4 regions of the Shewanella oncorhynchi genome follow, and region 1 is predicted to be linked to each of the others. Evidence: predicted binding sites of a transcription regulator. Region 1 holds the regulator's gene; each other region holds the start of a gene.

Region 1 (5,498 bases):
TTGGTTTCGAGCAACAATAAGCCCGACATCAACATGCAAAACCAAATACCCAATAACATTAAAATCGAATAGCCAAACCACATACCTGCACCGACCACGGGCAGAGAAAACATCCCAGCACCTACGGTCGTGCCAGCAATAATCATGGCACCACCAAGCAAGGACTTACCTGCGGGCTTATGCTTAGCCGCATTCATATGATTTGCCATTAAACTGTGTGCTCCGCGGTGACACTCGCCACTATCGTTTGTCTCACTGACGGACGTAATAAGCTATTGGCCTGATCTCGTATGCGATTGATATTGGACTTATCTTCACTATCCGCCAGATATCCCAATTCTTTGAGCTTCACGCTCAAAGTACCGTAGAGTTTTTTATCGTAGAACTCAGGCGCGGTAATGCCATGTAAAGCCCCTAAACGCTGGGCAAGTAAATGGCTCTCAGACTCAAGTTCTGAGCGCTCCATCTTAGGTCTGTTCGCTAACAGATTGAAAATAATAGCGTAGCGTTGCAGAGTTTCACTCACTGAACTGGCTAACAACAATAATTGGCTTGAGTGCTCAGGCACGACAGCTAAAGTATCTGTCTCAACCACTAAACCTTGCCCAATCAGGAAATCCAGCACTTGCTCAACATAGGCTGGTAAGTCTTTAATTCCCATGAAGAGTTCGGCTTTCAGCAGTGGATAAAAATCGGCAACGATTGAAACCACTTGCTGGCGCAGGATCTGTTCATTATGGGTTAAACAACTCGCAATTAATGAAGGAACAATAAATAAGTGAATGATATTGTTACGATAGTAAGTCATAGACACAGCCTGACTCGCTTCGATAGACACTATTTCCCCTAAAGGATCGGCACTAACAACAAACTTGTTCAGCTCTAAACCTTGCTGCACTAAATGCTTACCATCACCTTCGGCAACAGATGTATAAGAAGTGTAAGGCACTTTTTTGAGTAGGGTCAGATACAAATCAAGCTGACGCTCCAGCAGACTACGTTCTAAGGCGTTTTGATCTGTCGCCAGTAAGACTAAGCTAGTCAAAGTCACAGAACTCGCGGCTGCGGCATCATTGATACGCGTCATCACCCGATTAGCCAGCACGTTTACCGCTGGCGTTAACCAACTTGGTTTCTGCTCGGGATCATCGGCCAACTCAGCACGCCAGTTTGGCGCACGCTCATTTAAGAAATTTTGCAGGGTAATAGGCTCGCCAAAATTCACGTAACCTTGGCCAAAATTACCTAATTTGCGAATGGCACCGAACACCTGCCACACAGATTCTTTTTTCTTTTTCTTACCGCTTAACTCTTTATGGTAAGTCGCCACTTCCATCACATGGTCATAGCCTAAATACACAGGCACAAGTGTGACAGGACGTTCAATACCGCGCAGTACGCTGTTCATCGTCATGGCGATCATGCCAGTTTTCGGCGCCAACAGACGGCCAGTACGTGAACGGCCGCCTTCGGAGAAGTATTCCACCGAATAACCTTTAGCAAACAGCTGGTCTAAATACTCACGAAATACTGCGGTGTATAGCTTGTTGCCATTAAAACTACGGCGGATAAAGAAGGCACCACCGCGACGGAACATAGGTCCCGCGGGCCAGAAATTGAGGTTAATGCCGGCAGCAATGTGCGGCGGAACCATGCCTTGATAATACAAAATATACGATAACAGCAGGTAATCCATGTGGCTGCGATGGCAAGGCACATAAACAATCTCGTGGCCATCGTGGTGTAACTGCCGAACTTGCTCGGCGCCTTTAATGTTGATCCCGCTGTAAAGCTTGTTCCACAGCCAAGTTAAAAAACGCTCGGCAATACGCACTAAACTGTCTGAGTAATCGGCAGCGATTTCATCGAGATACTCAATAGCCGTCTCGCGCGCTTGGGTCTCAGAAATCTTTTTACTAGCGGCCTCTTCTTGAATCGCTTTGCGCAGCGACTCAGATTTGAGTAACGAATGAAACAGTGCTTGGCGGTTTGGCAGCACAGGCCCTGTCATTACCTTACGTTGACGACGGAAATGCACGCGCGCAACCCGTGCTAACTTATGGGCAATCCCCATGTCGGTGCCATGTTCGTCAGCCATGTAACGCAGGGATACGGCATTCGAAAACTGCACGAAGTTATGTCGACCTAAGAACAGAATCATCAAGCACTTGCGTAGCCAAGTCGGGTTTTCCCGCTCAAATACGGCCGCCTTCATAGTGTCGTCTTCTTTCCCTGGCGTGCGACCCCAATACAAGCTCACGGGCACCAGTTGAATATCCAATTCAGGACGTTCCTTATGCACGGCTAACAAACGCATAAAGCATTCGAGGAAAGGCTCATTACCAGCACGTTCGCCAAACAGTGGCTTACGTCCTTGAAGACAGACAACCCGAGGCGCAGTCACACCATTAGCCACTAGAGGCTCATAAGGGCTTGGTAAACCTAACTTAGCCGTTATTTCGCTCAAAGCAGCTATGTCACTGAGAGATTCTGTTTTCATCACATAAACAAGGGGTCTGGAAGCATCCAGATTCAGATCGGCAAAGGGATCCTGAGGTACCACAATAGTGTGCACTAAGTGTTTTTGGATCCAACGTAATGATTTCAACCAAAGAGAGTCGTGTTTAGGCATTATTCTTATGCAATTAAGTGCGTTTACTAGCCCGATAGAATACCAGACTATAGGTAATATTCGCTAATTCTCTCCAACATAGCTAAAAAGTGGTTAATACTTGCGCTGCAAATAATACTGTATATACTAACAGTAACTGTATAGAAAAACAGGAAACACCATGAGACCTTTGACGCCACGCCAAGCTGAAATTTTAGAGCTAATTAAACGAAATATTGCCGATACTGGCATGCCACCCACTCGGGCAGAAATCGCAACCCGTTTAGGTTTTAAGAGCGCCAATGCGGCTGAAGAACACCTTAAAGCGTTGGCGAAAAAGGGCTGCATTGAGATCATGCCAGGCACATCTCGGGGCATTCGTCTACCTGCGGAAATCGAAGATTTGACTGAAACAGGTTTACCGCTCATCGGCCAAGTGGCCGCGGGTGAACCTATCCTCGCCCAAGAACATGTTGAACAGTACTACCAAGTCGACCCAAGCATGTTCCATCCCGCCGCCGATTTTTTACTGCGAGTAAAAGGCGACAGCATGAAAAATATCGGCATTCTCGAAGGTGATTTGCTGGCAGTTCATAAAGTAGAACAAGCTAGAAATGGTCAAGTGGTTGTCGCTAGAGTCGATGACGATGTCACTGTTAAACGTTTCGAAAAAAAAGGTAATGTGGTCTATCTACATGCCGAAAATGAAGATTACTCCCCGATTAAAGTGGATTTAGGCTTCCAAAGTTTAACAATTGAAGGACTCGCCGTCGGTGTGATCCGTAATGGAGATTGGCTATGAATAAACTACTTGGCAATGCCCCCCGCCATCCGGGCTTGTGGCTCGATGAAGTCCGTGATGCCGACTATGACTGGCACCATGCGCCTATCGCCTGTATGCCAACCAAGACTCAAGGTCGCCAAGAATTAATTCATCTGAGTGCACAACTCGCTCAGTTAAGCCAACAGGGCCGTTGGTTAGTGCTCATCAACCCTCCAAGTATTGGCTACAAGCAAATGCTCGCCAGCGCAGGTGTGCGTATGGATAGAGTTTTGCTGGTACATGCTAAAGATGAAGTCGAAACCCTGTGGGCGATGGAAAAAGCCCTGACAAGTGGTACGTCCAGTGCAGTCATTACTTGGACTCAATCATTGGATGCGCGGGATAATCGACGCCTACAAATCGTGGCTAAAAGTGCCAGAGCTATGGGCATAGTGCTTGAAGACGTAAACAGTCACTTACATGCAGACGTACGTATTGAGCAAGGCAATCTCTTCGGTCAGCAATCTTTTTTTAGCGCTGTACACTAAATATTCATTTAATTTTTTACCTTGAAAGCCGCCTCACCTATGAATGTGAGGCTTTTTTTTGGCAATTTTTCAGATAATTAGATAAATAAGTGATCTTGATCAATATTTAAACAGCAAGTATGGTTGGTTAAGTTGGTGATGATATATCACCCACCGTGGTCAATGAATCGAGTATTTATCGAACTCGAAGCGCCACTAAAAATAGAGAACAGATTTATTTCAGCAGTATGTGCCAGCGTGGCTAATTACCAGCAGTAACAATACTTGATTAAAAGTAACAGCCGCCAACGCACGTTGAAGTCAAAAAAGCTTTTTTGGGAACTGAAGAGTTTGCATAGAGTTGAGACTTACTGTGTTGCTCTTCTTTGTAGTTGCTATTCGCAATTGGCAGAGGAGAAGTCTTGTGAAGCAATTGTTGTATTGTTTACTCGTGGTGCTTTTCGCACCACCGTTGACCGCCGCGGACATGCGGTTCAACATGACCCCTGGCGTGACCGAGATCAGTGGCAAGGTTTATCACTTGCACATGACCATCTTGTATATCTGCTGCGCAATAGGCCTAGTGGTCTTTGGCGTCATGATTTACGCCATGATCAACCACAGAAAATCCAAAGGCGCTGTCGCGTCCCACTTTCACGAAAGCACTAAAGTTGAAATCGCTTGGACGATTCTGCCATTTATCATTTTGATCTTAATGGCGATTCCAGCGACAAAAACTTTAATCGCAATGGAAGATCCCAGCAACGCCGATCTCACCGTAAAAGTCACGGGTTCCCAATGGAAATGGCATTACAGCTATTTCGATCAAGATATTGATTTTTATAGCATACTGACAACACCCAGAGCACAAATCGAAGGCACCGAAACCAAGGGTGAAAACTATCTATTGGAAGTCGATAAACCGCTCGTTCTACCGATAAACCGCAAAATCCGCTTTCTGATGACTTCAGAGGATGTCATCCATTCTTGGTGGGTGCCCGCCTTTGCCATTAAGAAAGATGCCAATCCAGGATTTATCAATGAGGCCTGGACTCGCATCGACAAACCCGGCATTTACCGTGGTCAATGCGCCGAGCTCTGCGGTAAAGACCATGGTTTTATGCCTATCGTAGTACAAGCGTTACCCGAAGCCGAGTTTGAGGCTTGGGTCACAGAGCAGAAACAAGCCGCAGGTGCTGCGGCTGAAGCCGCTCAAGCCGCTTTATCACAAACCCTAAGTAAAGAAGAGTTGATGACTCAAGGTGAACAAGTTTACCTAGGGCACTGCGCAGCCTGCCACCAGCCCAATGGCGAAGGGTTGCAAGGCGTATTTCCGCACCTTAAAGGTAGCCCGATTGCAACGGGACCACTCAGCGGCCACCTTGAAATCGTGCTCAACGGTAAAACGGGTACTGCCATGCAAGCGTTTAGTAAGCAATTGACCGCACAAGAAATCGCGGCAGTGACTACCTACGAGCGTAATGCTTGGGGCAATAATACTGGCGATGCAGTGCAAGCCAAAGACGTCAACGAGTACATGAACGGCAATTCTGCACAAACATCCGCCGCGGTACCAAGCAGTACAACCCCGACACCC
Region 2 (5,498 bases), 1.6 Mb from region 1:
AAACACTTGATCAGAAAGCTAAGCCCGCGTACCTTGTAACAAGTTACCAACAAAATGTTAACCAACTAATGGTTCCACCCACCTCAACACTGCCAGCCAGTGTGAGTCAGTGGCAGTGGCCAGTAAGAGGGAAGTTAATCGGAACTTATTCTGCCAATGAGCAGGGAAATAAAGGTATTAAGATCGCGGGAAATCGGGGAGATATCATCAAAGCTGCTGCAGATGGGCGGGTGGTATACGCAGGAAGTGCTCTTAGGGGTTACGGTAATTTAGTGATTATTAAACATAGTGACGATTACCTTAGTGCTTATGCTCATACGGACAAGATCTTAGTCAAAGAAAAGCAACATGTCCTCGCAGGGCAGACTGTTGCAAAAATGGGCAATACAGGTGCCAATCGGGTAATGTTACATTTTGAAATTCGTTACCATGGACAGTCTGTAAACCCACTTACTTATTTACCTAAACAATGATTGTTTGGGGCCTTGTTGGCAAATGGAGGATAGGAAATTGCACTAATTCAGCAGTTTAATTAGGTTTGGGAGATTTGATCATGAGCCGCATAAATAGCACTGCCGCAGAAGCACTAGTAGATTTTTCCGTAGAAACCGTAGACTTTGATCTTGAAAAAGAAGAAGTTGCCACCGATCTAGTCCAAGAGCTAGGAATAGAACAACAGGTCCAAGATGACCTGCAAAAAAATCTTGATGCCACTCAACTTTATCTAGGTGAGATTGGTTTTTCCCCACTGCTTAGCGCAGAAGAAGAAGTTTACTTTTCCCGTAAGGCCTTAAAAGGTTGTGCAAAATCCCGTAATCGCATGATCGAAAGTAATTTACGTCTCGTCGTAAAAATTGCACGTCGTTACAATAACCGCGGCTTAGCACTGCTCGATCTTATCGAAGAGGGTAATTTAGGTCTAATTCGTGCCGTAGAAAAGTTTGACCCAGAAAGAGGTTTTCGTTTTTCAACCTATGCGACTTGGTGGATCAGACAGACGATTGAACGCGCTATCATGAATCAAACTCGTACTATTCGTTTGCCGATTCATGTTGTTAAAGAACTCAACGTATACTTGCGCACAGCCCGCGAATTAGCACAAAAACTGGATCATGAACCTACAGCGGAAGAAATTGCTGAAAAACTGCAAGTTTCTAGCTCTGATGTGAGCCGCATGCTTAAGCTGAATGAAAAAATTACCTCTGTTGATACGCCTTTGGGGGGCGATAACGAGAAAGCATTATTAGATGTACTGGCCGATGATGATAGTGTTGGCCCTGACTATAAAGTGCAAGATGAAGACATCTCTAACTCGGTGGTGAAATGGCTTAACGAGTTGAACACAAAACAAAGAGAAGTATTAGCCCGTCGTTTTGGTTTGTTAGGTTATGAACCTTCTACGCTTGAAGATGTGGGGGCTGAAATTGGTTTAACCCGTGAACGTGTTCGTCAAATCCAAGTGGAAGCATTAAAACGCTTACGTGATTTATTGGGTTCTCAAGGTTTATCTGTTGAAGCTTTATTTAGAAACTAATATCGGTCTTCTGGTGCCTTTCAGAGAAGCTATCCAGAAAATGTACTTAGTGTGAGATCACGTCATAAAGTAAAACGCCCACTATAGAGTGGGCGTTGTTATTTTTAGGCTTTTATTTAGATCACCTGATGTCTAGCTCAAGCGTTTCAGTTCATAGAGCAAATCAAGCGCCTGTTTTGGCGTTAAGTTATCGGGATTAATGCTACTTAATTTAGTCAAAGCTGGATTTTCAACCGGTTCAGGTAAAGCGAGTAAGCTTTGAATGGGCGTCCTCGTTCCTTCTGGTTGGTGATCGCGACTCTCCAATTGCTGCAATTTATGTTTCGCTGCTTTAATCACTTTGTTTGGCACGCCGGCAAGCGCCGCAACTTGTAAGCCGTAGCTTTTACTGGCGGCGCCTTCTTGTACTGCATGCATAAAGGCGATGGTATCATCGTGCTCTATGGCATCAAGGTGCACATTGTAAACACCTGCCATTAAGTCAGGTAATTGAGTTAGCTCAAAATAATGGGTGGCGAATAGGGTCATAGCCCCGACTTGCTGGGCTAAATACTCTGCTGCCGACCAAGCTAGCGATAAACCATCATAGGTGGATGTTCCACGGCCGATTTCATCCATTAACACTAAACTACTGGCAGTGGCATTGTGCAGAATGTTGGCAGTTTCAGTCATTTCTACCATAAAGGTTGAGCGGCCAGAGGCCAGATCGTCTGATGCGCCAATACGGGTAAATATACGATCAATCGGGCCAATCAGGGCGCGATCTGCTGGCACAAAACAACCAATATGGGCCATCAGCGTAATCAAGGCGACTTGACGCATATAGGTCGATTTACCGCCCATGTTAGGTCCAGTCACAATCAACATACGTCTTTGATTGTGCAAGGTCACTGGGTTAGCGATAAACGGCGTTTGGCTAACACGCTCCACCACTGGATGGCGACCTGCGTCTATTTGTACGCCGATATCTTGGCTCAGCTCTGGACAAGTGTAGCCTAAGGTTTCGGCACGCTCGGCAAAGTTACTCAGTACATCAAGCTCAGCCGCTGCTCTAGCAAAAGCCTGTAATTCATGTAATTTCGGCAGAATAAGATCGAATAACTGTTCCCATAACTGCTTTTCGAGTGCCAGCGCTTTACCTTGGCTCGAGAGGACTTTTTCTTCGTATTCCTTAAGTTCGGGCGTGATATAACGCTCCATATTCTTAAGTGTTTGGCGTCGTTGATAATTGAGCGGTACTTGTGAGGATTGCAGGCGGCTTACTTCGATGTAATAGCCGTGTACGCGGTTATAGCCGACTTTAAGTGTATTGATGCCAGTACGTTCTTTTTCTCTGGCTTCAAGTTGTACTAAGTAATCACTCGCTCCTTCGCTCAGACCGCGCCATTCATCTAGTTCGCTGTTGTAGCCTTCACGGATCACCCCGCCATCGCGGATAAGCATAGGTGGATTATCGACTATCGCGCGCTCAAGTAGGGCTTGCTCAGCGGGGAACTCGCCTAAGTGTTGACGCAATTGAGTCGTGTGCGGCGCGCTCAGTGTACTTAAACTCTGTTGTAATTCAGGCAATAAGCCCAGAGCTTGACGTAAACGTGCAAAGTCCCTTGGACGGGCAGTGCGCAGGGCTAACCTTGCCATGATACGTTCGATATCGCCAAGTGCCTTTAACTGCTCATGCAAACCTTCGTGGGCTGCGGTATCGAGGAGTTCAGTCACCGCCTGTTGGCGCGCCTTAATTTGCTTAGGATCTCGCAGAGGCTGATGGATCCAGCGTTGTAACATACGACTGCCCATAGGCGTTGCCGTGTTATCTAATACTGCGGCTAAGGTATTATCGCGGCCACCGGCAAGGTTTTGAGTGAGTTCTAGATTTCGGCGAGTTGCCGCATCGAGTACTATGCTATCGGTTTGATTGAAGCGGATAATGGCATTGATATGGGGCAGTGCCGTGCGCTGTGTGTCTTTGACATATTGCATCAAGCAACCCGCAGCTTGCAGTGATAAACGTGCATCTGCGATACCAAAACCATGTAAGTCTTTAGTGCCGAACTGGGCCAGTAGTAACTTGATACTCGTATCGTAATCAAATTCCCATTCAGGGCGACGACGTTTACCTTTAAAACCGTTAAGTAGACCTAGTTCGCCAAAGTCTTCACTGTAGAGGATTTCAACGGGATTAGTGCGTTGCAATTCCGCTTCTAATGACTCTCGCGTGTCGAGCTCTGCAATCACAAAACGTCCGGATGAAACATCTAATGTGGCATAACCAAAACCGACTTTACCTTGATAAACCGCGGCTAACAGATTGTCTTGGCGTTCTTGTAGCAACGCTTCGTCGGTTAAGGTGCCTGGTGTGACAATTCGCACCACTTTACGTTCTACGGGCCCTTTAGATGTAGCGGGATCGCCAATCTGTTCGCAAATCGCAACTGATTGACCAATTTGAACTAATTTTGCAAGATAGCCTTCCACAGCATGGTAAGGAAGTCCCGCCATCGGAATAGGATCGCCACCACTTTTACCGCGCGCAGTGAGTGAAATGCCTAATAGCTCAGAAGCGCGTTTAGCATCGTCATAAAACAACTCGTAGAAGTCACCCATGCGATAAAACAGCAACATATCGTGATGTTCTGCTTTCATCGTCAAGTACTGACGCATCATAGGAGTATGTTTTTCTAAATCATCGGTATCAATTACATTCATTAAATCGTTATCGTCCGTTGTGACTGCCTAAAGGCGATACAGTTTGTGTGGTTAAGGGTGATTAAGCGCTATGGAAGCGGAAGACTGCTGTACAATTTTCAGCTAAAAAGACCACGCAAAATTTGTTGCGCCAATCTTAGCAATAATTTAGCGAAAATTGAGCCCTTAACGATGGATATTGATCAAAGGGAGCTATTATCTGATTTGATATTCGCTAAAACCTTGGTCATATTAAAAATCCTATCAGCTAAAAATAATTCAGTCACAGGTCTTGATACTGTATGATTGTACAGTATACTAGTCAGCAGAATTAAGACAAAAAGCGCGGCTTTTTGAATTACCCGTTTGTAAATTGAATATCACTTTTGACAGCTTAATGCTTGTCTTGATGAGGGAACAGGAATGAAGGTCGATCCAAATAAAGAGAAAGCACTTGCTGCGGTATTGATCCAAATTGAGAAACAATTTGGTAAAGGCTCCATCATGAAGCTGGGCGAAGATCGCTCTATGGATGTTGAGACCATTTCTACCGGTTCTCTGTCTCTGGACGTTGCTTTAGGTGCTGGCGGTTTGCCAATGGGTCGTATCGTTGAGATCTATGGTCCTGAATCATCAGGTAAAACAACACTGACTTTAGAAGTGATTGCGGCAGCGCAACGTGAAGGCAAAACCTGTGCCTTTATCGATGCAGAGCATGCACTAGACCCTATTTATGCTAAAAAATTGGGCGTAGATATTGATAACCTGCTGTGTTCACAACCGGATACCGGCGAGCAAGCGCTTGAGATTTGTGATGCTTTAACTCGTTCAGGCGCTGTTGACGTTATCGTAGTCGACTCCGTGGCGGCATTAACACCTAAAGCTGAAATCGAAGGCGAAATTGGTGATTCTCACATGGGCCTAGCGGCGCGTATGATGAGCCAAGCCATGCGTAAACTTGCGGGTAACTTAAAGCAATCTAACACCTTACTTATCTTCATCAACCAAATCCGGATGAAGATTGGTGTGATGTTCGGTAACCCAGAAACTACAACCGGTGGTAACGCGCTGAAGTTTTATGCTTCTGTTCGTTTAGACATTCGCCGCACTGGTGCCATTAAAGACGGCGATGAAGTGGTCGGTAACGAAACTCGCGTTAAAGTGGTGAAAAACAAGGTTGCAGCGCCGTTTAAGCAGGCTGAGTTCCAAATCCTTTATGGCCAAGGTATTAACCGTACTGGTGAGTTAGTAGACTTAGGCGTAGCCCATAAGTTGATTGAAA
Region 3 (5,498 bases), 960 kb from region 1:
GTGGCGGTGGCTCATGTGGCCAATGTCGCGTGGTGATTAAGTCTGGCGGCGGCGATATTTTGCCAACGGAACTTGACCACATCAGCAAAGGTGATGCCCGTAAAGGTTGTCGTCTTTCTTGTCAGGTTAACGTTAAGAACGATATGGAAATCGAGCTTGACGAAGAAATCTTCGGTATCAAGAAATGGGAATGTGAAGTTATCTCTAATGATAACAAAGCCACTTTCATTAAAGAACTGAAGCTACAAATTCCTGATGGCGAGTCTGTACCATTCCGTGCTGGCGGTTATATTCAAATCGAAGCACCAGCTCATCATATTAAATATGCAGATTTTGATGTACCTGCACAATACCGTGGCGACTGGGAACACTTCGGTTTCTTCAATCTTGAATCTAAGGTTGATGAAGAAACTATCCGTGCATACTCAATGGCTAACTACCCAGAAGAGTTCGGCATTATTATGCTGAACGTGCGTATTGCTACGCCTCCACCACGTAACTTGACTCTGCCTTGCGGTAAGATGTCATCTTACATTTGGAGCTTAAAAGCGGGCGATAAAGTGACAATTTCTGGCCCATTCGGTGAATTCTTCGCGAAAGATACCGATGCAGAAATGGTGTTTATCGGCGGTGGTGCGGGTATGGCGCCAATGCGTTCACATATCTTCGACCAACTGAAGCGTCTTCAGTCTAAACGTAAGATGAGCTTCTGGTACGGTGCACGTTCTAAGCGTGAAATGTTCTACGTAGAAGATTTCGACGGCCTAGTGGCTGAGAATGATAACTTCGTATGGCATGTGGCACTTTCAGATCCTCAACCAGAGGACAACTGGGATGGTTACACAGGTTTTATTCATAACGTATTGTATGAAAACTATCTGAAAAACCATGATGCTCCAGAAGATTGTGAGTTCTACATGTGTGGACCTCCAATGATGAACGCTGCCGTAATTGGTATGTTGAAAAATCTTGGTGTCGAAGACGAAAACATCCTGTTGGATGACTTCGGCGGCTAATGTTCATTAGTCCTAGATAGAAAAGTTGCAGATGTTGAGGTTAACCTTTCATCTGCAACTTTTGCATTTAAGGGCCCAAATAAGAGTAGTAGGTCACTATGTTTCAGACCTTAAAGATCAATACCTCAGCACTAAAGCATTCATTTAACTGGCTAGTCCTCGTGGGACTGGCCTTTTTTGTTTCAGCCTGTTCAAAGCAAAACGAAGTCATTTCGTTGGCCGGCAGCACTATGGGCACGACTTATCACATTAAAGTCGTCCCGAATGAGCAGATGCCGACGGCGCAGTTACTTCAAGCGGAGATTGATTTAGCCCTTGAGCTAGTCAATGACCAGATGTCGACCTATCGGCCTAATTCAGAATTATCCCGTTTCAACCAATTGCCATTGGAGCAAAGTGTTGAAGTCTCACCGGATACCATAAAAGTGGTGCAAGAGGGAATACGTTTATATCAAGTGACGGATAAGGCACTTGATATTACCTTAGGTCCTTTAGTTAATCTGTGGGGTTTTGGACCTGATAAGCGTCCAACGAAAGTTCCGACACAGGCTGATATTGATGCGGCTAAAGCCAAAACAGGGATTAGTGAACTTTCCATTGAAGGCAACCGTCTAAGTAAGCACAACACCCATTTATATGTAGATTTATCATCAATTGCGAAGGGATTTGGGGTTGATAAGATCGCTTCCATTCTTGATAAATACCACGCGACAGGGTATTTAGTCGAAATCGGTGGCGAACTGAGTATCAAAGGTGCCAAAGGTGATGGAAGCTCTTGGCGTGTTGCTATAGAGCAACCGACCAATGATGGCTCTGAAGCCGTACAGCAGGTTATTGCACCTGGTACTATGGCGATGGCGACCTCTGGTGATTATCGTAATTATTATGAAGAAGACGGCCAACGTTTTACGCATATAATCGATCCGCGTACTGGTTTACCGATAAATCATAAGTTAGCATCCGTGACGGTATTGCATCAAAATTGTATGACGGCCGACGGTTTTGCGACGGCCATGATGGTTTTGGGCACAGAAGCATCATTGGAGCTTGCCAAGAAGGAACACTTGGCGATAATGCTAATCGAAAAGCAAGGCGACGGATTTAAGGTCTATTACAGCGACGCCTTCAAGCCTTTCCTTATTTAGTTTTTGGAGTAAACCATGACCTCTTTTATCGCGGCATTTGTGATCTTGTTAGTCTTCTTTTTGCTCATGTCGATTGGTTATCTTATCAAGCGCAAAGCCGTTGAAGGAAGTTGTGGCGGTTTAGGTGTTCTAGGGATTGAAAAAGCGTGTGATTGTGATGACCCTTGTGACAAACGTAAACGTCGTATGGCCGCTGAAGAAGCGCGTCGTGAGAAGTTAACGAAAGACCGCATTATCTAAATAGTCTTGATTCGATCATAGCCTCCGATTTAGGGGGCTATTTTTTTGCCTCGTATTTTCTTACACGGGTTAATCATTTGAGATTTATCCTTGGGATTAGAGTGGGATAGCAAGTTAATCTAAGCAGGAATGAGAATGCTTTTCATCATTAAGTGGGTGAAATATAAAGATAATTTGAGTTGGCTGCTGAATTGTACTAGGCTAGAAGCTTGATTTAGATCAATCTTTTCACGCATACCAAGGATAGTAACTTATGAAAGGTCATCCTAAAGTGGTTGGGCAACTGAATCGGGTGCTTACCTGTGAGTTGACCGCCATCAATCAATATTTTCTCCATGCCCGCATGTTTAAGCACTGGGGCCTTGAGAAGCTAAATCACGTCGAATACAAAAAATCCATCCAAGATATGAAGCACGCCGATAAGCTCATCGAGCGCGTACTGTTTTTGGAAGGCCTGCCAAATCTGCAGCAACTCGAGAAACTTCGCATTGGTGAACATAGCCAAGAAATGCTCGACTGCGATCTGGCCATGGTGCAAGAGCAGCTTACATTGCTGCGTGATGCCATTAGCCTGTGTGAAACCGAGCAAGACTATGTGAGCCGCGATCTGCTGGAAGACATTCTCGAAGATGAGGAAGAGCATTTAGATTGGCTCGAGTCGCAGCAAGAGCTCATTACGCTAACCGGTATTCAAAATTATCTACAATCGCAAATTAGCGACCAATAGGAGCGGGATATGAAAGGCGATAAAGACGTCATCGATGCGTTAAATCGACTCCTAACGGGAGAACTCTCGGCAATGGATCAGTATTTTGTCCATGCCCATATGTACGAAGATTGGGGCCTGAATGAACTCTATGAGCGTATCGCTCATGAGTCAGATGATGAGAAAGCCCATGCAGCCAAATTAGTGCAGCGCATTTTATTCCTCGAAGGTACACCCAATGTTGCCGCCCGTGAGGCATTGAACATAGGTAAAGATGTAGAAGAGATGCTACGTAATGATCTTGCCTATGAATACAAGGTCGCGGACGATTTGCGCAAAGTGATTGCACTGTGTGAGCAGAAGCAAGATTACCAGACCCGCGAAATCCTTGAAGTATTACTCGACGATACAGAGTCTGACCATATGTATTGGCTCGAAAAACAACTTGGGCTTATCGACCGTGTTGGGCTGCAAAACTACCTGCAAACTAAGATGTGAGCCTTAGATTGTTAGGTTGAGTAAATACCTAGGCCACTGAGTGTAATGGCCTAGGAAACTCAGTTATTAAGCATGTCTGTTGTTCCTCACACTTGTCTTGTTCTCTTTTTCAGCGCTAGGCCACATCTTATTGGCCCCAAATCTATCAGGAATACTTGATTACTGTTTTTATATACAGTATTTTGGCGTTGGAGGAATTCAACGTGCGAAAAATTATTCATATCGATATGGACTGCTATTTTGCTGCAGTGGAAATGCGCGACTTTCCTGAGTACCGTGGCAAGCCTTTAGCCGTGGGTGGCAGTAGCGACCGTCGCGGTGTTATCAGTACTTGCAGTTACGAGGCACGTAAATTCGGTGTACGTTCAGCAATGGCAACGGCTTATGCCTTTAAGTTGTGCCCTGAGCTGATTTTAGTACCAGGCCGGATGCAGGTTTACAAAGAAGTGTCGCTACAAATTCGTGAAATATTTTCTCGCTATACCCAATTAATTGAGCCGCTTTCCTTAGATGAAGCTTATTTGGATGTGAGTGAGTGCCAGCAATATAAGGGCTCAGCGACCTTGATTGCCCAAGCGATTCGTCGCGATATCTTAGCCGAAACGGGTTTAACCGCATCGGCGGGTATCGCGCCAGTAAAATTTTTAGCTAAGGTCGCCTCGGATCTGAACAAGCCAAACGGCCAATATGTCATTACGCCAGAGACGCTTTCTGAGTTTGTTAAGACCTTATCGCTGCGTAAAATTCCCGGTGTTGGTAAAGTCACCGCAGAAAAGCTCTCTTCGCTCGGGCTCAATACCTGTGGTGATGTGCAAGCTTATTCTAAACCTGAGCTCTTAGCGCGATTCGGTAAGTTTGGTGGTGTGTTGATTGAGCGTTCCCAAGGCATAGATGAACGGGGGATTTCTGCCGACAGAGAGCGCAAATCAGTGGGGGTTGAAACCACATTAGCAAAGGATATTTATAGCTTAGAGCAGTGCCAGCAGGTGATGCCGAGTTTGATCCAAGAACTGTCGTTGCGTTTAAGTCGCAGTGCTAAGGAACGCAAAATACATAAACAGGTGGTCAAACTTAAGTTTAACGATTTCAAGCAGACTACAATTGAGCACCGCAGCGATGAAGTCTCGATTGTAATGTTCTATGAGCTACTCGCACAGGCTATGGAAAGGCAAGAAGGCCGTGGCATTCGTCTATTGGGTATTTCGGTCGGCCTTACCGATTCTACTCTTGTCGTCACCACAAGCTTAAACGGCCAGACTCAGCTGGATTTAGCACTCTAGCCGTTTATTGAGTTGATAAGCCGCAGACTCATGCCTGCATTGGCTCAATAAGCCTCGGGTGGATTCGCCAACATAAAATCAATTAACAGTCTGACCCGTAAGGGCAGGTTGTCTCGATCGCGATACATCAAGTAGGCGGTGCGCGGAATACCTTGCCACTCGGGCAGTATTTGAATGAGTTTGCCACTTCGTATCTGTTCACTCGCCATGCTGATGGGTATGAGTCCAATCCCAAGCCCCGCCACCACGGCCTGACAGGCAATCGCCATATCATCGACGGCTAATTTGATATTCCCCCTTGGTTCAAACTCGACATTTTGCCCTGTGCTATTGTGCTGTAAACGCCACGTTTTTGTGGGCTTGGCGATGATAACCGGATGCTGATCCAGCTCTTCAATGGATTGCAGCGCATGCCACTGCGTTGCTGATGTGCTGGTGCAAAGTACAAAGCTAATCGTGGTAAGTGGCCTTGCAATCCAATCGGGATCTTTAGGTTCGCCCACTCGAAAGGCGATATCGATGGCGTTTTCACTGACATCGATATTCATGTTCGACAGGCTTAAATCGATGTCGATATTGGGATAATGCCGTTGAAAGGCGTTGAGTGATTCAC
Region 4 (5,498 bases), 1.7 Mb from region 1:
CTTTGCATCATGGAAAACACAACCTTGAGAACCTAAAACCCCATACAACGAGTTCATGATAATTTTTATCGCTTGGGATAAAGGCGCATTGTGCTCACTTTTGGCCTTTTCGCGCTGCTCAGATAATGTTTGGATAAGCTTAGGTAAAATGGGCTGTTGCCGACTGAAACGCCCACCGAGAAACCCCGCAACACATTCAGACTCGGGCAATCGCAAACCTTCAATTAATCCCTTAGGGTCAATCAAAAAAGTACGAATAATGGAGGGATATAGACTTTTAAAATCGAACACTAAAATATGCTTATAAAGTCCCGGCACAGAATCCATCACGTAGCCGCCAGGACTTTCAATGCCATCACTGGCAGGCTCTGCAGGAGCGACATAACCCGCTCGATGTAAATGCGGTAAATACAAATGATTAAACGCCGCCACCGAAGCCCCTACTCGCCCAAGTTCTAAACCTGTCAGTTCGGCACGCGCGAGGGCAAAATCCCACAATTGAGTGTGAGTAAAAATATCCCACACTAGGCGGCTATCGGTAAGATTGTAATGCGCTAAGGCTTGTTTATCGGTCTTAAACAGCTGGTCAATTTCTTCAACGCGATTATCGACGTTATGAATGGCCTTGCCTTCACCCAATAATTGCCGCGACACAAATTCCAACGAGAACCGCTCAAAATGATAGAAAGCGGCTTTGAGCCAATCGATACCATCGAGTACCACACGGCCCGGTAAAACTAAGGTTTCTGGCCGAAATTTATTATCGACTTTCCACTCAAGCTTTGCCCCTCCGCGGCCAATGGTGAGCGGAATACGGTGTAATAATGCCCGGCGTGACAAGAGTGCGAGGTCAAAACTCACCACTGACCAACCTATGACAAAGTCAGGATCAAACTCATGGAACCACGCGATTAATCGATGAATGAGTGCAGCCTCATCGGCCACCCATTCAATATATTCGAGAGAGTTTGATTCAGCCTCACCCACCATAATCACTTTTTCATAAGTCTGCTTGAGACTGTCTTGCTCTTCGTCTCGGCCACTGTATTGACCATATAGTGCAACTGAATAGAGTAAACCTTCAAAGCTGCATTCAAAATCCAGTGAAATACAGCGGAAATGTACAGCCGTTAAAGGGGCAATACTCTTAGCCCGCTCGGCGATAAACACGGGCAGCGAGTTAGCCTCAAGACTGTCGCTAGTCGGCGCGTGTATGTTACTCGTCGCAGAGAAATGCCCTAAAAATGCCACATCCAGCGCCACAAACCGCTCGATTAAATAACGCTGTTCGGGGCGAATGTCGGCTTCAAATAAAGGGATATCGGCATCTTTAGCGATGCGCTGTAAGGTACGTAAACTATTGCTAGATTTAGCATAAACACCACTAACCGCGCCGCCTTTAAAGCTTTTGAGCGCTAACGGTACAAACCGCAATGCTTGACCCGGCGTTTGCAACTGCAAAGCAGTGACATCAGTTTGATGACAAAAACAAATGTGTTCAGTGCCTTGCACTTCCACCAGCACAGGGCCTTGGGCGGTAGCCAGATAATACTGCAACACTAAACTCCCATGACGATGAATCGCATGGCGTGTTAAGACTCGACCTTGTACACTAACGGCCGCGGTAGCCTCTGACTTCATCGCATGGGTTCCCAAATCGCATAGCTAGTCAATTTAGATGGTTCCTCAATTTAAATGCCGCCAAATGGCAGAAAAGTTTCTTAGGCTATGCAATCACTGTTATTATGTACAGCATTAATTCGATAAAGTAGTGACGCATGTTACCTGACAATGTAAAAACCCAGATCCGCGCCATCTATAAGGATATCGCTACCGCCTTGCCTAATTTTAGGCCGCGCCGCGAACAAAACTATATGGTGGCGGAAATCTCTAAGACCCTCGCCGGCGACTATGACAAAGATAGACGCATCATAGTGGTCGAAGCAGGGACTGGGATCGGTAAATCATTGTCTTATATTCTCGGTACCATCCCACTGGCACTAGCGAGCAAGAAAAAAGTCTGTATCGCCACCGCGACCGTCGCCCTGCAAGAACAATTACTGCATAAAGACTTGCCCTTCTTCCTTGAGCAATCCGGCTTAAATTTCCGCTTTGGCCTAGTCAAAGGTCGACAACGTTATGTGTGTCTATCGAAACTGGCGATGCTCATCGGTGACGACAACAGTACACAAATGGCCATGTGGCAAACTAAGCCTGACAATAGCCAAGTGGCTATGATGCATGGCCTGTTAAAAGACTATAACGAAGGTCGCTGGAACGGCGAAATCGACACCTTAGCCGTGCCGCTGCCCGATCACCTGTGGCAACAAATCGCCTGCGACAAACACAGCTGTCATCGCCAAGTCGCCAGCCACAGAAATTGCCCGTTCCATAAGGCCCGTGAAGATGTTGATACCTGGGACGTGCTCATCGCCAACCACAGCTTGTTATTTGCCGATTTAGAATTAGGTGGCGGCGTGATTTTGCCCGATCCCGAAGACGTGTTTTATGTTATCGACGAGGCACATCACTTACCCATTGTGGCGCGGGACTTCTCCAGTGCACAGGCCACGCTTAGGGGCGCCTGCGACTGGCTCGAAAAAATTGGCAAAACCTGCGCTAAGTTACAAAACCAAATAAAAAGCAACAATATCATTGCCCCCGCGCAAGCGATGCAAGATCATTTAGGCGATCTTATCAGCCAGCTCAATCAAGTGGCCCACTATTGCGATACCCAGACCAAACACTTTGCCAATCCTGAAAACCGTCTGCGTTTTGAGCACGGCAAACTACCAGAGTCATTACTCATTCTCGCCGAAAACCTTGCTGTGACCTCTAATCTTGCCCTCAAACAGTTTAATAAAATGCTGTCACTGCTGGCCGAGGCGATTAAAGATGGCGATATTCCTAAACATCAATCCGAAGCGCTATTGGCCGAAACCGGATTTATGCTGCAAAGGCTCGAAAACCTGCAGAAACTGTGGAGGATGATGGCCAAGGAAGATAAGCACAAAGGCGCACCTATGGCGCGCTGGGTCGAACTCATCACAGGTAAACAAGTGGATTATCTGTTTAGCGCCTCGCCGATTGAAGTCGGTTTTATGCTGGAATCCATGCTGTGGCAAAAGGCCGCAGGCGTAGTCTTATGTAGCGCCACGCTGCGCGCACTCAATAACTTTGACCATTTCGTGCATCAAGTTGGGTTGTCACTCAATGATGGCAGTCGTTATTTAGCCTTACAATCGCCCTTCGATTACCCCAATAATGCGACACTTTATTTACCCAAAATGCGCACTGAGCCGACGGATGATGCCTATACGGCTGAACTTGCCGAACAAATCATCACCCTTATTGAAGGCGAAATGGCAACCTTAGTGCTATTCGCCTCCTACTGGCAGATGGAAAAAGTGGTTGAATTACTTGAAGGTAAACTCACCACTGAGCTACTTATCCAAGGCAATGCGCCACGGCAACAATTGTTAGAAAATCATAAAGCTAAATGCGATAAAGGCGAACCAAGCATCTTGTTTGGCACCGGCAGTTTTTCTGAAGGTCTCGACTTGCCCGGTGATTATCTGACTAACTTGATCGTCACTAAACTGCCCTTTGCCGTACCAACCTCGCCCGTTGAGCAAGCGCATGCAGAATATGTCAAAGTCAAAGGCGGTAATCCCTTCTTACAACTGACGATCCCAGATGCTTCACGTAAGCTTATTCAAAGTTGTGGTAGATTACTGCGTAAAGAGCAAGATTATGGCCGAGTGACTATTTTAGATAGGCGGTTAGTCACTAAACGCTATGGTAAGTCCTTACTGGATGCCTTACCGCCCTTTAGACGTGTTATAGAGTAGGATTAAAATTTGGAGTTGTTACTCGAGCCCAGTCATTGGGCCCTGTTGGCAGTCATAGGTCTTATCGCTGGATTCATTGATGCCGTCGTGGGTGGCGGTGGCCTATTGTCGATCCCCGCACTGTTAACCTTAGGCATTGCGCCGCATACCGTATTAGGCACCAATAAGTTAGCAGCAAGCTTTGGCTCTTTTATGGCAGCTTGGACCTATTATCGCAAACACCTCTTTAAACCCTCGTTTTGGTACATGGCTTTTATCGCCACCTTTATTGGCGCCGTATTGGGCAGTTTCTTAGTCTATTTAGTCGATACTCAATGGCTCGAAAAAGTCCTACCCTTGCTGATCATTGGCATCGCTATTTACAGTTTAGTCAGCCCCAATGCGATGTCAGACGTTAACTGCCAAGTACCAATCAGCAAGCCGCCAGCCAAGCAACAATGGCTACAGGGACTGGCTTTAGGCACTTATGATGGTTTTGCAGGCCCAGGCATTGGCGCATTTTGGACCGTCACATCTGGCTCTTTGTATAAACTGCCTTTACTGCACAGTTGTGGCCTTGCCCGTGCGATGACTTTTACCAGCAACTTGACCGCACTGACTATCTTTGGCTGGCTTGGACAGGTACAGTGGCAAATAGGTCTGTGGATGGGATTGTGCATGATGTTAGGCTCATTTATCGGTGCCCGCTGTGCGATTAAATTTGGCATGCCCTTTATCCGCCCACTGTTTATTTTGATCGTGCTAATGATTGCAGCGAATTTGGCATGGAGCGCATGGTTGTGAACACCCAACAATTAATGGTGATGCTGAAGAATCAGCTTAAAGCCTTAGAACAAGAAGTGCTGCAACACGATAATCGACTCGCGCCGCCACAGCGCAAACTCCTGCAAGAAACAGAGCGTTTTAATCACTCGCTGTTTGTCCAACACGGCGCCCAACTCAGCCCCTGTATTGAACAAATTCGTAGCAGTATTATGCAGCTCGAAAAACAAATTAAGCTTAAACTCGCCCCCCAGACCATTGCCCTGAGCTGTGAGCGGATCCAAGATAGATTCACCGCAGTCAAACGAGCCTTGCTGACCACTTCTATCGACATTAAGTCTAAAACTCAGCAGCGTGCCAGTAGCCGTGCCCGTTTTGCACAACGCCAGAATCAGTCTCACCAAGCCAGTGGTTTCGATTGGATCGCCAATAACGTGATGCAAAATAGTCATGAGATCTACGAAGAATTGAACAAACATCTGAATTGGGCGAAAAAATTTGAACAAAAAATTGAAGAAATGGAATCAAAACTTGAAAACTGTCATAGTGCTGACAAAATAAAATTGCAAAATGACATCCTTTTGATGCATCGTCGTCTAGGAAAATGCAGGCAAGCTATTAGTTATATAGAAGATCGCATTCAAATATTCGAACGCCCGTATCAGAGTAATAACCGTTAAGGAGTAACAATGAAATCACTTTTGCCAATTAGCAGCCTGCTAGTATTACTCGGATCTGCCTCAGCCTTCGCCGCAGATCTGAACATTCCTATGTCATTTGAGTACCTTGCTCTTGATGGTAAAAAAGTCGAGTCGAGCGTATTCAACCATAAAAGCAGCTTAGAATTGGCCCCCGGCACTCACAAAATCGCCATTCGTTACCATG

Evidence for each region. The regulator LexA, encoded in region 1, represses DNA repair genes until DNA is damaged. The targets are predictions, from matches to a motif close to TACTGTATNNNNATACAGTA.
Region 2: the regulator LexA is predicted to act here: its motif matches at 4,513-4,532, upstream of recA (recombinase RecA).
Region 3: the regulator LexA is predicted to act here: its motif matches at 3,766-3,785, upstream of dinB (DNA polymerase IV).
Region 4: the regulator LexA is predicted to act here: its motif matches at 1,736-1,755, upstream of dinG (ATP-dependent DNA helicase DinG).

What each region holds. Positions count from the first base shown of each region.
Region 1 is NZ_CP132914.1:4,836,679-4,842,176, forward strand. Features, by position in the region: gene mtr (tryptophan permease) at 1-209, opposite strand, end outside; gene plsB (glycerol-3-phosphate 1-O-acyltransferase PlsB) at 209-2,632, opposite strand; gene lexA (transcriptional repressor LexA) at 2,793-3,413, shown strand; gene RA178_RS21295 (cell division inhibitor SulA) at 3,410-3,922, shown strand; gene coxB (cytochrome c oxidase subunit II) at 4,326-5,498, shown strand, end outside.
Region 2 is NZ_CP132914.1:1,360,430-1,365,927, forward strand. Features, by position in the region: gene RA178_RS06095 (peptidoglycan DD-metalloendopeptidase family protein) at 1-473, shown strand, start outside; gene rpoS (RNA polymerase sigma factor RpoS) at 554-1,534, shown strand; gene mutS (DNA mismatch repair protein MutS) at 1,667-4,237, opposite strand; gene recA (recombinase RecA) at 4,640-5,498, shown strand, end outside.
Region 3 is NZ_CP132914.1:3,877,276-3,882,773, reverse strand. Features, by position in the region: gene nqrF (NADH:ubiquinone reductase (Na(+)-transporting) subunit F) at 1-1,016, shown strand, start outside; gene RA178_RS17315 (FAD:protein FMN transferase) at 1,115-2,161, shown strand; gene nqrM ((Na+)-NQR maturation NqrM) at 2,177-2,401, shown strand; gene bfr (bacterioferritin) at 2,655-3,128, shown strand; gene bfr (bacterioferritin) at 3,138-3,605, shown strand; gene dinB (DNA polymerase IV) at 3,809-4,885, shown strand; gene RA178_RS17290 (LysR family transcriptional regulator) at 4,930-5,498, opposite strand, start outside.
Region 4 is NZ_CP132914.1:3,151,256-3,156,753, forward strand. Features, by position in the region: gene RA178_RS14245 (DNA polymerase II) at 1-1,641, opposite strand, end outside; gene dinG (ATP-dependent DNA helicase DinG) at 1,779-3,851, shown strand; gene RA178_RS14255 (sulfite exporter TauE/SafE family protein) at 3,861-4,634, shown strand; gene RA178_RS14260 (primosomal replication protein) at 4,625-5,293, shown strand; gene RA178_RS14265 (DUF2057 domain-containing protein) at 5,303-5,498, shown strand, end outside.